One region of the Bacillus sp. PK6-16 genome, then DNA from elsewhere that is predicted to be linked to it. Evidence: riboswitches for the same ligand, from Rfam matches in the RefSeq annotation. Region 1 holds a riboswitch; the other holds the start of a gene.
What was found. A riboswitch is a leader RNA that binds a small molecule or an ion and turns the genes downstream of it on or off. The one in region 1 is predicted to bind cyclic di-AMP.

Region 1 (6,705 bases):
TTTTGTAATTCACTTGAATTAAAAGGAAGAATTCTTGTAGCGAAAGAAGGTATTAACGGAACTTGTTCAGGAACTGTAGAACAAACAGAGAAATACATGGAAGCAATGAACAATGATCCACGTTTTGACGGTATTGTATTTAAAATAGATGAAGCTGATGGTCATGCATTCAAGAAAATGCACGTGCGTCCTCGTCCAGAGTTAGTTACACTTCGTCTAGAAGATGACATTAACCCACACGAAATAACTGGCAAGTATTTAGAACCAAAAGATTTTTATGAAGCAATGAAACAAGAAGATACAGTTATCATTGATGCACGAAATGATTATGAGTTTGATTTAGGTCACTTCAAAGGTGCGATTAAACCTGATATCGAATCATTCCGTGAATTACCAGATTGGATTCGTGAAAATAAAGAAGTACTTGAAGGTAAAAAGATTTTAACTTATTGTACAGGCGGAATTCGTTGTGAGAAGTTTTCTGGTTGGTTAGTTCGTGAAGGCTATGAAGATGTAAGTCAGCTTCACGGCGGAATTGTAACGTACGGAAAAGACCCAGAGGTACAAGGTGAGCTTTGGGATGGACAATGTTACGTGTTCGATGAGCGTATTGCTGTACCAGTAAACCAAAAAGAACATGTTATCGTTGGTAAAGACCACTTTACAGGTGAACCTTGTGAGCGCTATGTAAACTGTTCAAATCCAGAATGTAATAAGAAAATTTTATGTTCTGAAGAAAACGAAGCGAAATATTTACGTGCATGTTCTCATGAATGTCGTGTAAGTCCACGTAACCGCTACGTAATACAACATGAATTAACGGAAGAGCAAGTAGCTGCTGCATTAGAGCAAATCGAAGCAGGGAAGTAAACTGAATTCGTATAATAAAAGGGGTACTCCAAGTTTAATTTTGGAGCACCCTTTTTTTATTATCCGGTCCTGTTATTTGTCGGTTTTTGTCGGTAAGTCGATATATTAAAAAAATCGCTGATATATTTCGAGTTGCGCCGATATAATGGGAAAATCGCTGATAAAAATTCACTTACTGCAGCGGGCCAAGAATTTGAAAATAATCTTCTTTAATTTTTATCTTCTTTCTCTTTAACGGCAGAAAGTACAGTTTGTTTTACCCAAGCTTTTCTTCGTTTATGTTGTAGACCCCATTGGTATAAACTTTGGGCTCCTAAAATAAGTGAAATGACAATGCCGCTAATCGCAATTAATAGAGCGAAAAATTCAAGAGGTGACGATATTTTGTTTGAATCGGTGTTTCTTAAAAGGTCAATCATAGTAAACCCTAACATTTGGCCCACTACAGAGTAGAGCGTTAAAATTAATAATAAAAGGCTATCTTTTTTAGAGGCGACATTTTCTTGATATTTAAACAAACTATCAAGATTTTGTTTCGCGTTCGAGTATAGAACCTCAATATTAAAAAGTTTTCTTAAGCGGAAGAAAATATCTTCACTCTGTGATTGGGATACTAATTCTAAAGAAAAATAATTAGCAGTGAACGAATTGATCGAATAAATTAATTTCTCTATTTCATTAGTATCTTGTTCAATATTTAGCTCAGCATAGGCGTTCGCCATTTTTAATAAAACAATTTTATGGAATAGGTTTAATAATAAAGCGTAATAAAATTCCCCGTACATTTGACTAGCAAGTTTAGCGATTTCGCGTTCTCCTTCATTTGTTACACATGTAAAAATATGTTCTTCCATTATGAAATAACGATTTGGAGCCCATCTCTGGTAAGCGTGTTTTTTTAAATAGTCATGAATGTAAGGAAGGTTATTTGCACTCACATATGGCTTACCATCACTTGTTAATCCGGAAAGACTAGAAGTACGATAAACATCCACTTCGTTAAGTTCCATACCTTCTTTTAGTGACAATAAAGTTTGGACGTACATTCTTTGGTCTTCGAAGAAAGGGAAGGTTTGAAAGTATGAACTTCTTAATCTCTTCTTTTCAAAGAAATCAGTTACGCCATGAAATAAATAACCAAAAATGAATTTTTCAACTTGGGAATACTTTTTTCCGTTACATTCAATACAAATAGTCTCATTTGTATCATTTTTAGTTTCAAGTACACGGAAGCGAGCAGCGAATTCGATTGCTTCAGATAAAGTCATGTTTGGAGCAGTGTTTACTTCTGTTCGAATTGTTAAGAAGCCAAGTTCATAAGGACAAAGTGTTACATCAATAGAGTGTATCTTGAATGGGATTGAAATAAGGTTTGTTGTTAAATGTCCAGTTAAGTTAAGGTCCTTTGAATAACGTTGCAAGCCCTTTTGATGCTCTGAGTGAGGAAAGAGAATTTTATTGGTAAATGAAAGATAGTATGCTTCCATATTTTGATGTGAAACTTTAAACTCCCCATAATATGTATTTTCATCATCGAGATGATCGAGCCGAAAAGGACGAAAATCGTTTTTTTGTAAGAAAGGGAACATATTTTGTTCATATCCAGTTTTAAAAGAAAACGGGAATATAAATTGAAATATAGCTGTTGCTACATCTTTTTCCTCAATTGCTTGTATTACCTCCATCTACATTGTTTCCTTTCCGTATATGCTATAGAAACAACATGCCCAAATTTATTTGAAAATAACCACTGTTTTATACCCGATTGAGAGTGAAAATTCAGCTTATTTAGCAGAGGACATGTATAATGTTATGTATACTAAAAGTTATAAAATTTTATTTTGAAAAGGGGGATGCTGTATGCGGATTTTAGTATTAGGCGCTGGTGGAGTCGGAGGATTTTTTGGTGGCAGATTAGTCGAAAAGGGAGAAGATGTTACATTTCTTGTTCGTAGTAAACGGAAAAAACAATTAGAGGAAAGAGGACTTGTAATCCGAAGTGTTAACGGGGATTTTTCCTTTCAACCGAAATTAATAACGAAAGAAGAGAGAACTTCTCCATTTGATGTCATTTTATTTTCAACAAAAGCGTATCACTTAAACGAGGCAATTCAAGATTTGAAGCCGTTTGTTGGCGAAAATACTGTAATCATTCCATTGTTAAATGGTATCGCTCATTTATCGCTATTACAAAAAGAATTCGGCGAAGAAAAAGTAATTGGCGGTTTATGCTTTATCGAGACGACGTTAAACGATCAAGGAGAAATTGTACAAACTAGCGCTGCCAACAGACTTGTGTTTGGAGAAATTAAGTCTCAAAATTCAGAGAGAGTAAAGCATATTTCTAAAGCATTTGCAGGTACGAAATCTAGTTTTGTTTTAAGTGAAAATATTACGCAAGATATGTGGCATAAATATTTATTTATTACTGTAATGTCCGGTGTGACAACGTTAATGCGTGCACCAATTGGACCAATCCGTGAAAGTGAAGGCGGCCGTGATTTTATCCGTAATGTATTTGAGGAATCTGTACAAATCATGAGAGTATTAGGAGCTCCCGTAAAGGAAAATATTGCCGAGGAACATATGAAAACAATTGATAAAATTTCGTATGATATGAAGTCATCGATGCAACGTGATATGGAGAAGGGTTCGTTTATTGAAGGGAAGCACTTGCAAGGATATTTACTGGATGTAGCAGAGAAATTTTCTATAGCGGCACCATTATTAGGCACTATATATCAAAATTTAAAGGTGTATGAAGAGATGACCTTTAACAGATCTGTAATAGAATTAGATGTATGAAAAAATAAAAAAGATAGCAATATATAAGTGTATTGCTATCTTTTTTATTTTTTTGTATGACAAATTATTTATTTCTTTTCGTTCTATCTGTCAAATTTATTTCCTGTTCACGTTTACCATATAACTGATTAATTTCATTTGCTACTGCATCTAAATATGAATCGGAAAAAATAGGCTTCTTTTCTTTAGACATATGGGTCTCCTTTGCGGATTTTTTAGTATTCATTATGTATATTTCTCAGTGGATTATGCACAATCATTTTAATTTTTTTCTTATTGAAAATTTTTGTTTACTTTTTGAAAATAAAGGAGTATTATAATCCACAGTTTCAATTTTCTAAATCGCTGAAACCGCATGGTACGGGGGACCCGTTTTTACGGATTAGTACATAATCCGATGGGGTGAATCCTTAAAAAAGGTAGGGCTACTCATAGGCCCGAATCCGACAGCTAACCTCGTAAGCGTTATATTGAGAAGGAAGGTGGAGCTTGTGCGACAAAAAAAATAATGTCTACAAGTCTATTTCGCTATGGCTTGTAGACATTTTTTGTTTTCTGAGGAAATAGTTTACTGGCTGTAACAAGCAGAAAAGTTCGTACAAAATTATTGGAGAGTGGACAGCATTGGTTTCATCTATTAAAAGATTTTTAATTGGAAGACCGTTAAAATCAACGGAGCTTGGAGAACAAAAGCTTAATAAAACGAAAGCTTTAGCTATTTTATCTTCTGACGCATTGTCATCAGTTGCTTACGGTCCAGAGCAAATTTTAATTGCTTTAGCAGGTGTTGGAGCGATCGCTTATTGGTATTCCATTCCGATCGCTGTTGGGGTATTAGTATTATTGACAGCCCTTATTTTATCTTATCGTCAAATTATTTTTGCTTATCCGCATGGCGGGGGAGCGTATGTTGTATCAAAAGAAAATTTAGGGATGAATCCAGGCTTAATTGCTGGAGGATCTTTATTAGTTGACTATATTTTAACTGTTGCGGTAAGTGTGTCCGCTGGTACAGATGCAATTACGTCTGCGTTTCCTAGCTTACATGCACACAACGTAATTATTGCGGTTATATTTGTTATATTAATTACGATATTAAATTTAAGGGGAGTAACGGAATCAGCTTCCGTTTTAGCATATCCTGTTTATTTATTCGTTTTAGCACTATTTATATTAATTGGTGTGGGCATATATAATATTTTAACTGGTCATGTTTCACCCACTTTACATGCGCCGATTGGTACACCAGTTGCAGGGATTAGTTTATTTTTATTACTAAGAGCATTTGCATCAGGTAGTTCTGCTTTAACAGGTGTTGAAGCAATTTCAAATGCAATTCCGAACTTTAAAGATCCTGCGCCAAACAATGCTGCAAAAACATTGCTTGCAATGGGTGCATTACTTGCTGTGTTATTTTCAGGAATTGTATTTTTAGCTTATTATTACGGAGTGACTCCGAGTAAAGAAGTAACAGTTGTTTCTCAAATTGCTGAACAAACATTTGGACGTAATTTCATGTACTATTTCATACAAGGTACAACAGCTTTAATATTAATTCTCGCTGCTAATACAGGTTATTCTGCATTTCCTTTATTAGCGGTTAACCTTGCAAAAGATAAATTCATACCGAGAATGTTTACGATTAGAGGAGACCGTCTAGGTTACTCAAACGGTATTATTATACTTGGAGTTGCTTCGATTATTTTAATTGTAGCTTTCCAAGGACAAACAGAACATTTAATTCCACTATATGCAGTAGGTGTATTTATTCCATTTACACTTTCTCAAACAGGGATGGTATTAAAATGGCTTCGCGAAAAGCCTGAAGGATGGGCTTTAAGATTAACGGTTAATTTAATTGGTGCAGTTATTAGTTTTATCGTAATGAGCATGTTCTTTTTAACTAAATTTGCACAAGTTTGGTCGATTCTTATTTTCTTACCAGTTATTATCTTCTTATTCCATCGAATTAAGAAGCATTATGATGCAGTGGGTGATCAATTAAGTTTAAAAACTTGCGAACCTCTTATTCCAATTGAGGGGAATGTAATTGTCGTTCCTGTAGCAGGTATGACCCATGTAGTAGAAAATTCATTGAACTATGCGAAATCCCTTTCGGCAGATCAAGTTATCGCAGTATATGTTGCTTTTGACAGAGAAGAGGAAAAGAAATTTGAAGAGAAATGGAAGAAGTGGCAACCTGAAGTAAGGCTTGTTACATTACATTCTCATTATAGAAGTATTATTCAGCCGCTAACGAAGTTTATCGATACAGTGCAATATAAGGCGAGTGAATCGAATTACCGTGTTACGGTCGTTATACCACAGTTTATTCCAAAAAAAGGTTGGCATAACATTCTTCATAATCAATCCAGTTTACTCATACGTGCGTATTTACTTTATAAAAGAAATGTTGTTATTACGACAGTTCCATATCATTTGAAAAAATAAGAAGATTTTTAAGGATAGCTTTGTGAAAATGAAGCTATCCTTTTTGTGTATATGCTATGCATAATTGCATATGGGCTTAAAAATTATACCAATATAATTTAATTGGTTATTTGAAAGTAGTGTTTTCTGTTGTGATATGTAGATATTTCAATCGATAAAGCGAATCGGATTATATTTTGAAATAAGGACATGAAAGCTTGAAAATAAAGGGAATGAAAATACTTCTTTACGATATATAAACAGCTGTGTTTAAATGACCTTACAGTACAAAATTTATATGAAAACAAAACGGAATTTCATATTTACTTACGTTATTAAGTTTAAAATGAATAATATTTTTATGTAATATATTCACTGTATCGATGTGGAAAATGAGGGTCGATAGAAAATTTATGCAACGTTATTCATACTAAGCACATATGAAAAGTTTTATAACAATAAGTAAGTACTGTAGCAATAACAGTTGGGAGAGATGGTTCGTACGTCAATCACGGTGAGTACGTCCTCTAGTTTAACCATCTTAAATTATATGCAAGAAAATAGAATAATAAAATGCGATAGTAATAGTTGCTAATACAT
Region 2 (6,705 bases), 1.1 Mb from region 1:
TAGGAGCAGATGGCGTGTTATTAAATACAGCTGTATCAGGAGCAAAAGATCCTATTAAAATGGCACAAGCAATGAAATTAAGTATTGAAGCAGGCCGTTTAGGATTTGAAGCAGGTCGTATTGCACGTAAACGTTGTGCAACTGCAAGTAGTCCTTTAGAAGGAATGAGCGTAGTTGAATAATCGATATTCTCGCCAAGAACTATTTTCTCCAATTGGAGAAGAAGGACAGCAAAAGATAAGAGAAAAGCATGTGCTTATTATCGGTGCAGGTGCATTAGGTAGTGCAAATGCAGAGATGTTTGTAAGAGCAGGTGTTGGCAAGATAACAATTGTTGACCGTGATTATGTAGATTGGAGTAATTTACAAAGACAACAATTGTATGCAGAGAGCGACGTAAAGAATAATCTTCCAAAAGCTATAGCGGCTAAAAAACGTTTAGAAGAGATTAATAGTGATGTAACAATAGAAGCTCTCGTTCAAGATGTAACAGCTGAAGAGCTAGAAGAACTTGTTATAAATGTTGATGTAATTATTGATGCGACTGATAATTTCGAAACGCGCTTTATTGTAAATGATATATCACAAAAATATTCTATTCCATGGATTTACGGTGCATGTGTAGGTAGTTACGGTCTTTCTTACACAATCCTTCCTAGTAAAACACCATGTTTATCATGTTTATTACAGTCGATTCCGCTTGGCGGGGCAACATGTGATACAGTGGGTATTATATCACCTGCTGTATCTCTTGTCGTTTCTCATCAAGTAACAGAAGCTCTTAAACTGTTAGTAGAAGATTACGAATCACTTCGAGATGGGCTGGTATCGTTTGATATGTGGAAGAATGAGTATTCATGTATGAATGTACAAAAACTTCGCCAGCATAATTGTCCTTCATGCGGAGAGAATGCATTATATCCGTATTTAAATAAAGAAAACACATCAAAAACAGCAGTTTTATGCGGGCGAAATACAGTTCAAATTAGACCACCTCATAAAGATGAAATGAATTTTGAACAATATAAAGAGTTGTTGGAAGGTCGTGTAAATGATTTAAATATAAATCCATATTTACTATCATTTTCTGTTGAAGACAAGAGGTTAGTAGCCTTTAAAGATGGCCGTGTGCTCGTACATGGAACGAAAGATATAAGCGAAGCAAAAACGATTTATCATCGCTATTTTGGATAGAAAAGGATGAGTGGGATGAAAGTGAATAAAGCTTTAACAATTGCAGGGTCTGATAGCGGCGGCGGTGCTGGAATTCAGGCAGATTTAAAAACATTCCAAGAGCTTGGTGTATACGGAATGACGGCTATTACGGCAATTACTGCTCAAAACACGCTTGGCGTTCAAGGGGTATATCCTGTTCCATTAGAAGGTATTACAGAACAGCTGAATTCAATTGGTACGGATGTAACACCAGATGCAGTGAAACTAGGAATGTTATTTAGTAGTGAAATAATTCAAATTGTTGCAGAACAAATTAAAAAGTTTGGCTGGAATAATATTGTGCTAGATCCCGTTATGATTGCAAAAGGCGGTGCATCATTATTACAGCAAGAAGCAGTTCAAGCATTAAAAGAATATTTATTACCAGTAGCAACTGTTATAACACCGAATGTCCCAGAAGCAGAAGTGTTAACTGGGATGGAGATTCATAATGTTGAAGATAGTAAGGTAGCTGCAAAAATATTGCATGAATTAGGTGCTAAATATGTGCTTATGAAGGGCGGACATGCAGAATATCAAGGGAATGAAGTAATTGATTTCCTCTTTGATGGAGAAAAATTTATTGAGTTTAGAAGCGAGCGAATTCCTTCAAAGCAAACGCATGGAAGTGGGTGTACATTTGCTTCAGCGGTTACAGCAGGACTTGCGAAAGGATACTCAATTGAAGATGCTGTTCAAGAAGCAAAACGATTTATTAGTATAGCAATTGAAGAGCCATTGAATATTGGTAGTGGTCATGGACCGACGAATCATTTTGCGTATAAAGTGAATAGAACGCGTGATAGATAAGTGAAAAGCCAGTTTTATAACTGGCTTTTTTTCTGTTTACTTTTTCAAAATACAGGAGTAATATATCAGCCAGAATACATTTTTTTGTAAACGCTGAGTCCAATTATATGGAGCGGAGGAACCAATTTGTGCAGTGTCACTAGGGGTGAATCTTTCAAGTTTGAAAGTAGGGCTACTCTCAAAGTCCGAATCCGACAGCTAACTTCGTAAGCGTCTTGAGAGAGGACGGTGCCATGATGGATACATCACTTCATCGATCTGATTAGTATAGGGGAATATCAATCTATGTTTGATTTCTTTTATACTAAGGAGGATGAGGTACATGGAACTAACACTTATTTGTGTTGGAGAAGAAAGTAAGGTAAATAGTTTAAGAGATTTAGTATCATTTCAACATGAGTTAATTATTTTTACAGCAAATGAAGAGATAGCGGCTGAAGTTAGGAATTGTGGGTTTGATTGGACTTATAGCTGCAGTAAGGAGCAGGACTTTACTAGTATTTGTGAGTGTATTAAGAAGGTGATTTTACTAGGGGATGAGCTTCCAATCGTTAGTTTTTTAACAGAACACATTCGCTTTTCTTTTCAAGCACCTATTACTGTTGTTACAAGGAATAAACGATATCCAGCGAGGCTCTATGAAACAATTGGAGCTAAGTTTGTCGTGTTTACAAATTGTGATAATATTTCTTTTTTATTTTTTGAATAGGGTGGGGGAAGAAATGATGAAGGTACTATTACTTGGAGATATAGCAAATCGTTGGGCAGTATCGGTAGAGCGAGTTCAAGAATTGGTTCAGATCGATCCCCTTTTTCCAGGGCCGTATATTATATTACCATCAAAAGATGCTTTGTATTTAGAGGTAGATATTACCGAGTATGAGCAGCTACATGCAGAATTGACACAAGTTTATATTCGCGGGAGAAATTTACGTGCATTTTTACGAGGAGAATAAAGGTTGAATAAAAAAGAGCGAATGCTGAGTGCAACAAGCTATGCACTTCATGTCATTCGCTCTTTTTATTTCATATTTAAAAGGTCATTTTTAAGAAAAGAGAAGAGAAATAAAGAAAATAGATGAAATAATAGTAATAACCTTCAATGTAAGCGTTTAAATGAATATAAATATTATTATTTTCAGTAATTTACTCCTTTACAAGTGAAATATAGAGGAGTATATTTACTCTCATAAATCATTCATAAAATTTCCAAAAAAACCTAAAATCGCTGAGTTCCAGAAATGGAGCGGGGGAACCAATTTTGTGCATCGTCACTTGGGGTGAATCTTTCAGTTTTGAAAGTAGGGCTACTCTTTAGGCCCGAATCCGACAGCTAACCTCGTAAGCGTTTAGAGAGGAGGTTTACTTTTTGTTGTTCATTTTTTGAACACTGAGTAGAGCTCAGTGTTCTTTTTTAATATTTAAATGGTAAATTTTAACAAAAACAAAGCGAGGGATAGCTATGTTAGATGTTGTAATGGTCGGGATTTTTATTTTATTAGTTGCATCAATGGCAAGTCTTGCAAGTTGGTCAGATAAAGTTGTGAAAGAAGGAAAGCAATCATGATGATTGTCTTATCGGTTATTGTCGCAGCAATTACAGTGTATTTAGTGTATGCATTATTAAATCCAGAGAAGTTTTAATTAGGGGGAATCATTCATTATGATTTGGGTTGCAGTCATTATTACAATGCTCTTGTTTATTTTAGTAGCAAAGCCAACGGGGGTTTATTTAGAAAAAGCTTTTCAAGGTAGCAAAACGCTAGATAAAGTATTTGGGCCTTTTGAAAAACTTATTTTTAAAATTACGGGTGTAAAAGAATACAATCAAACGTGGAAACAGTACGCATTATCATTAGTTTTACTCAACGGATTTATGATTGTTGTTGTATATTTCATTTTCAGATTACAAGGTGTGCTGCCGCTAAATCCAGCGCATATTGAAGGGATGGAGCCTACGCTCGCTTTTAATACAGCGATTAGTTTTATGGCTGATACAAATTTACAGCATTATAGCGGTGAAAATGGTTTATCCTATTTATCACAATTAATCGGGATTACATTTTTAATGTTTGCGGCACCAGCAACGACATTAGCGCTCGTTATGGCTTTTATAAGAGGACTTGCTGGAAAAGAACTCGGTAACTTTTTCGTTGATTTTACGAGAGCGTTAACGAGAGTGTTTCTTCCTATCGCATTTATTGCGGCACTAGTTTTTGTCGCACTTGGCGTACCGCAAACGTTAGATGGGGCGGTTACAGCACAAACGATTGATGGGGCAAAGCAAAGTATATTACGTGGACCTGTTGCATCATTCGTTTCCATAAAGGAACTTGGAAATAACGGCGGTGGATTTTTCGGAGCGAACTCTACGCATCCTTTTGAAAATCCAGGACAAATGAGTAATATTTTGCAAATGATGCTTATGATGTTATTACCAACAGCACTTCCATTTACGTACGGACGAATGGTAGGAAATAAAAAACAAGGTCGCATCCTTTTCGTATCACTTTTTATGGTGTTTTTACTAGGATTTATAACGATTACGACATCTGAACTAAATGGGAATCCGGCATTAAATGGAATGGGTATCGAACATGTACAAGGAAGTACAGAAGGGAAAGAAGTACGATTTGGAACAGTATTTTCTTCACTATACGCAACGGTAACGACAGCTGCTGAAACAGGCGCTGTTAATACGATGCATGATACGTTAACACCAATTGGCGGTTTAGTTCCGCTTGTAAATATGATGTTAAATACTGTGTATGGCGGCGTTGGAGCAGGTTTTGTAAACATTATTATGTATGCAATTATCGCGGTGTTTATATCTGGGTTAATGGTTGGACGGACACCAGAGTTTTTAGGTAAAAAGATTGAAGGTAAGGAAATGAAATTAATCGCGGTCACGATTTTATTTCATCCATTGCTCATTTTAGGATTTTCGGCATTAGCTCTTTCAACAAATTTAGGGACGGATGCTATTTCTCATTCCGGTTTCCACGGTTTGACGCAAGTGGTATATGAATATACATCGTCAGCTGCGAATAACGGATCTGGATTTGAAGGATTAGGAGATAATACACCGTTTTGGAATATTACGACTGGTTTAGTTATGTTTTTAGGACGTTACTTCAGTTTAATTACGATGCTAGCTGTGGCAGCTTCATTGAAAGAAAAAACGGTAGTGCCAGAAACAGTCGGAACGTTCCGTACGGATAATAGTTTATTTGGTGGCATCTTCATCGGAACAATTGTAATTGTCGGTGCATTAACATTCTTCCCAATGTTAGTACTCGGTCCAATTGCAGAATTTCTTACATTGAAGTAATGGAGGGTAAATGATGAGACCGGTAGTAGTAAAAGAAAAACAATTAAATGAGTCCCAAATACATGCTGTAGAAGATGAAGTTAGACAAGCGAAAACGATGGATCGTGATATCGTAACACATGCGATGAAGCAATCCGTTGCGAAATTGAATCCGAAGGTCATGATAAAGAATCCGATTATGTTCGTTGTGGAAATTGGATTTATCATTACGTTCATTTTATCTTTTCTTCCAAGCAGTTCTAGTAGTATACCAGGATGGTTTAATATAACAGTTTCTCTCATTCTATTATTTACAGTTTTATTTGCGAATTTTGCAGAAGCATTAGCAGAAGGTCGTGGTAAAGCGCAAGCCGATTCTTTAAAGCAGTCGAAGAAAGATGTGTTTGCAAATGTAGTAAAAGAAAATGGAGACATTGTCCAAGTTTCAGCAACTGATCTTAGAAAAGGTGATGTTGTTATCGTAAAACAAGGAGAAATGATTCCAAGTGATGGCGAAGTAATCAAAGGATTAGCATCTGTAGATGAATCTGCAATTACAGGTGAATCAGCTCCTGTTATAAAAGAAGCAGGCGGTGATTTTTGTTCCGTAACAGGTGGAACGATGGTCGTAAGTGATGAAATTACAATTGTCATTACGAGTAATCCTGGTGAATCATTTATCGATAAAATGATTTCTTTAGTAGAAGGAGCTGCTCGTCAAAAAACGCCGAATGAGATTGCTTTAAATACAGTATTAACGAGCTTAACTCTTATTTTCTTGATCGTCGTTGTGACGTTGCCGATTTTTACAAATTATTTAGGTTTTCAAATTGATACTGCTGTACTTGTAGCGTTGTTAGTATGTTTAATTCCAACGACAATTGGTGGTTTGCTATCAGCGATTGGTATTGCTGGGATGGACCGGGTAACAAAATTTAACGTATTAGCGATGTCAGGGAAAGCAGTAGAAGCTGCTGGCGATATTAATACAATTATTTTAGATAAAACAGGTACAATTACTTTTGGGAACCGAATGGCTCATACATTATTACCTGTAGGAAATGAAACGATTGAGCAAGTTGGAAAGTGGGCCGCTATTAGTTCTGTTTTAGATGAAACACCAGAAGGTCGATCTGTTATCGAGTATGTGCAGGGAAAATCTATATCATATAATAGAGAACTTGCAGAACAAGGTGAGTTTGTTCCGTTTAAAGCAGAAACGAGAATGAGTGGTGTTGATTTACAAGACGGAACGAAAGTGAGAAAAGGTGCTGTAGGTGCCGTTATTGAATGGGTTGAGTCACAAGGCGGAACAATTCCGAAAGATGTAAATCAAAAAGCTGACTTAATTTCAAAAGAGGGCGGAACAC

Region 2: another riboswitch for cyclic di-AMP. It lies ahead of M1D66_RS23405 (SipW-dependent-type signal peptide-containing protein); the one in region 1 lies ahead of M1D66_RS17835 (APC family permease).

What each region holds. Positions count from the first base shown of each region.
Region 1 covers NZ_CP096511.1:3,498,824-3,505,528, reverse strand. The annotation lists gene trhO (oxygen-dependent tRNA uridine(34) hydroxylase TrhO) at 1-870, shown strand, start outside; gene M1D66_RS17850 (hypothetical protein) at 1,080-2,555, opposite strand; gene panE (2-dehydropantoate 2-reductase) at 2,731-3,675, shown strand; gene M1D66_RS17840 (hypothetical protein) at 3,740-3,868, opposite strand; cyclic di-AMP (ydaO/yuaA leader) riboswitch at 4,009-4,155, shown strand; gene M1D66_RS17835 (APC family permease) at 4,300-6,126, shown strand.
Region 2 covers NZ_CP096511.1:4,552,381-4,559,085, reverse strand. The annotation lists gene thiG (thiazole synthase) at 1-182, shown strand, start outside; gene M1D66_RS23430 (thiazole biosynthesis adenylyltransferase ThiF) at 175-1,194, shown strand; gene thiD (bifunctional hydroxymethylpyrimidine kinase/phosphomethylpyrimidine kinase) at 1,210-2,025, shown strand; cyclic di-AMP (ydaO/yuaA leader) riboswitch at 2,107-2,254, shown strand; gene M1D66_RS23420 (hypothetical protein) at 2,348-2,734, shown strand; gene M1D66_RS23415 (hypothetical protein) at 2,748-2,981, shown strand; gene M1D66_RS23410 (hypothetical protein) at 2,985-3,107, shown strand; cyclic di-AMP (ydaO/yuaA leader) riboswitch at 3,242-3,387, shown strand; gene M1D66_RS23405 (SipW-dependent-type signal peptide-containing protein) at 3,488-3,592, shown strand; gene kdpF (K(+)-transporting ATPase subunit F) at 3,589-3,669, shown strand; gene kdpA (potassium-transporting ATPase subunit KdpA) at 3,689-5,356, shown strand; gene kdpB (potassium-transporting ATPase subunit KdpB) at 5,370-6,705, shown strand, end outside.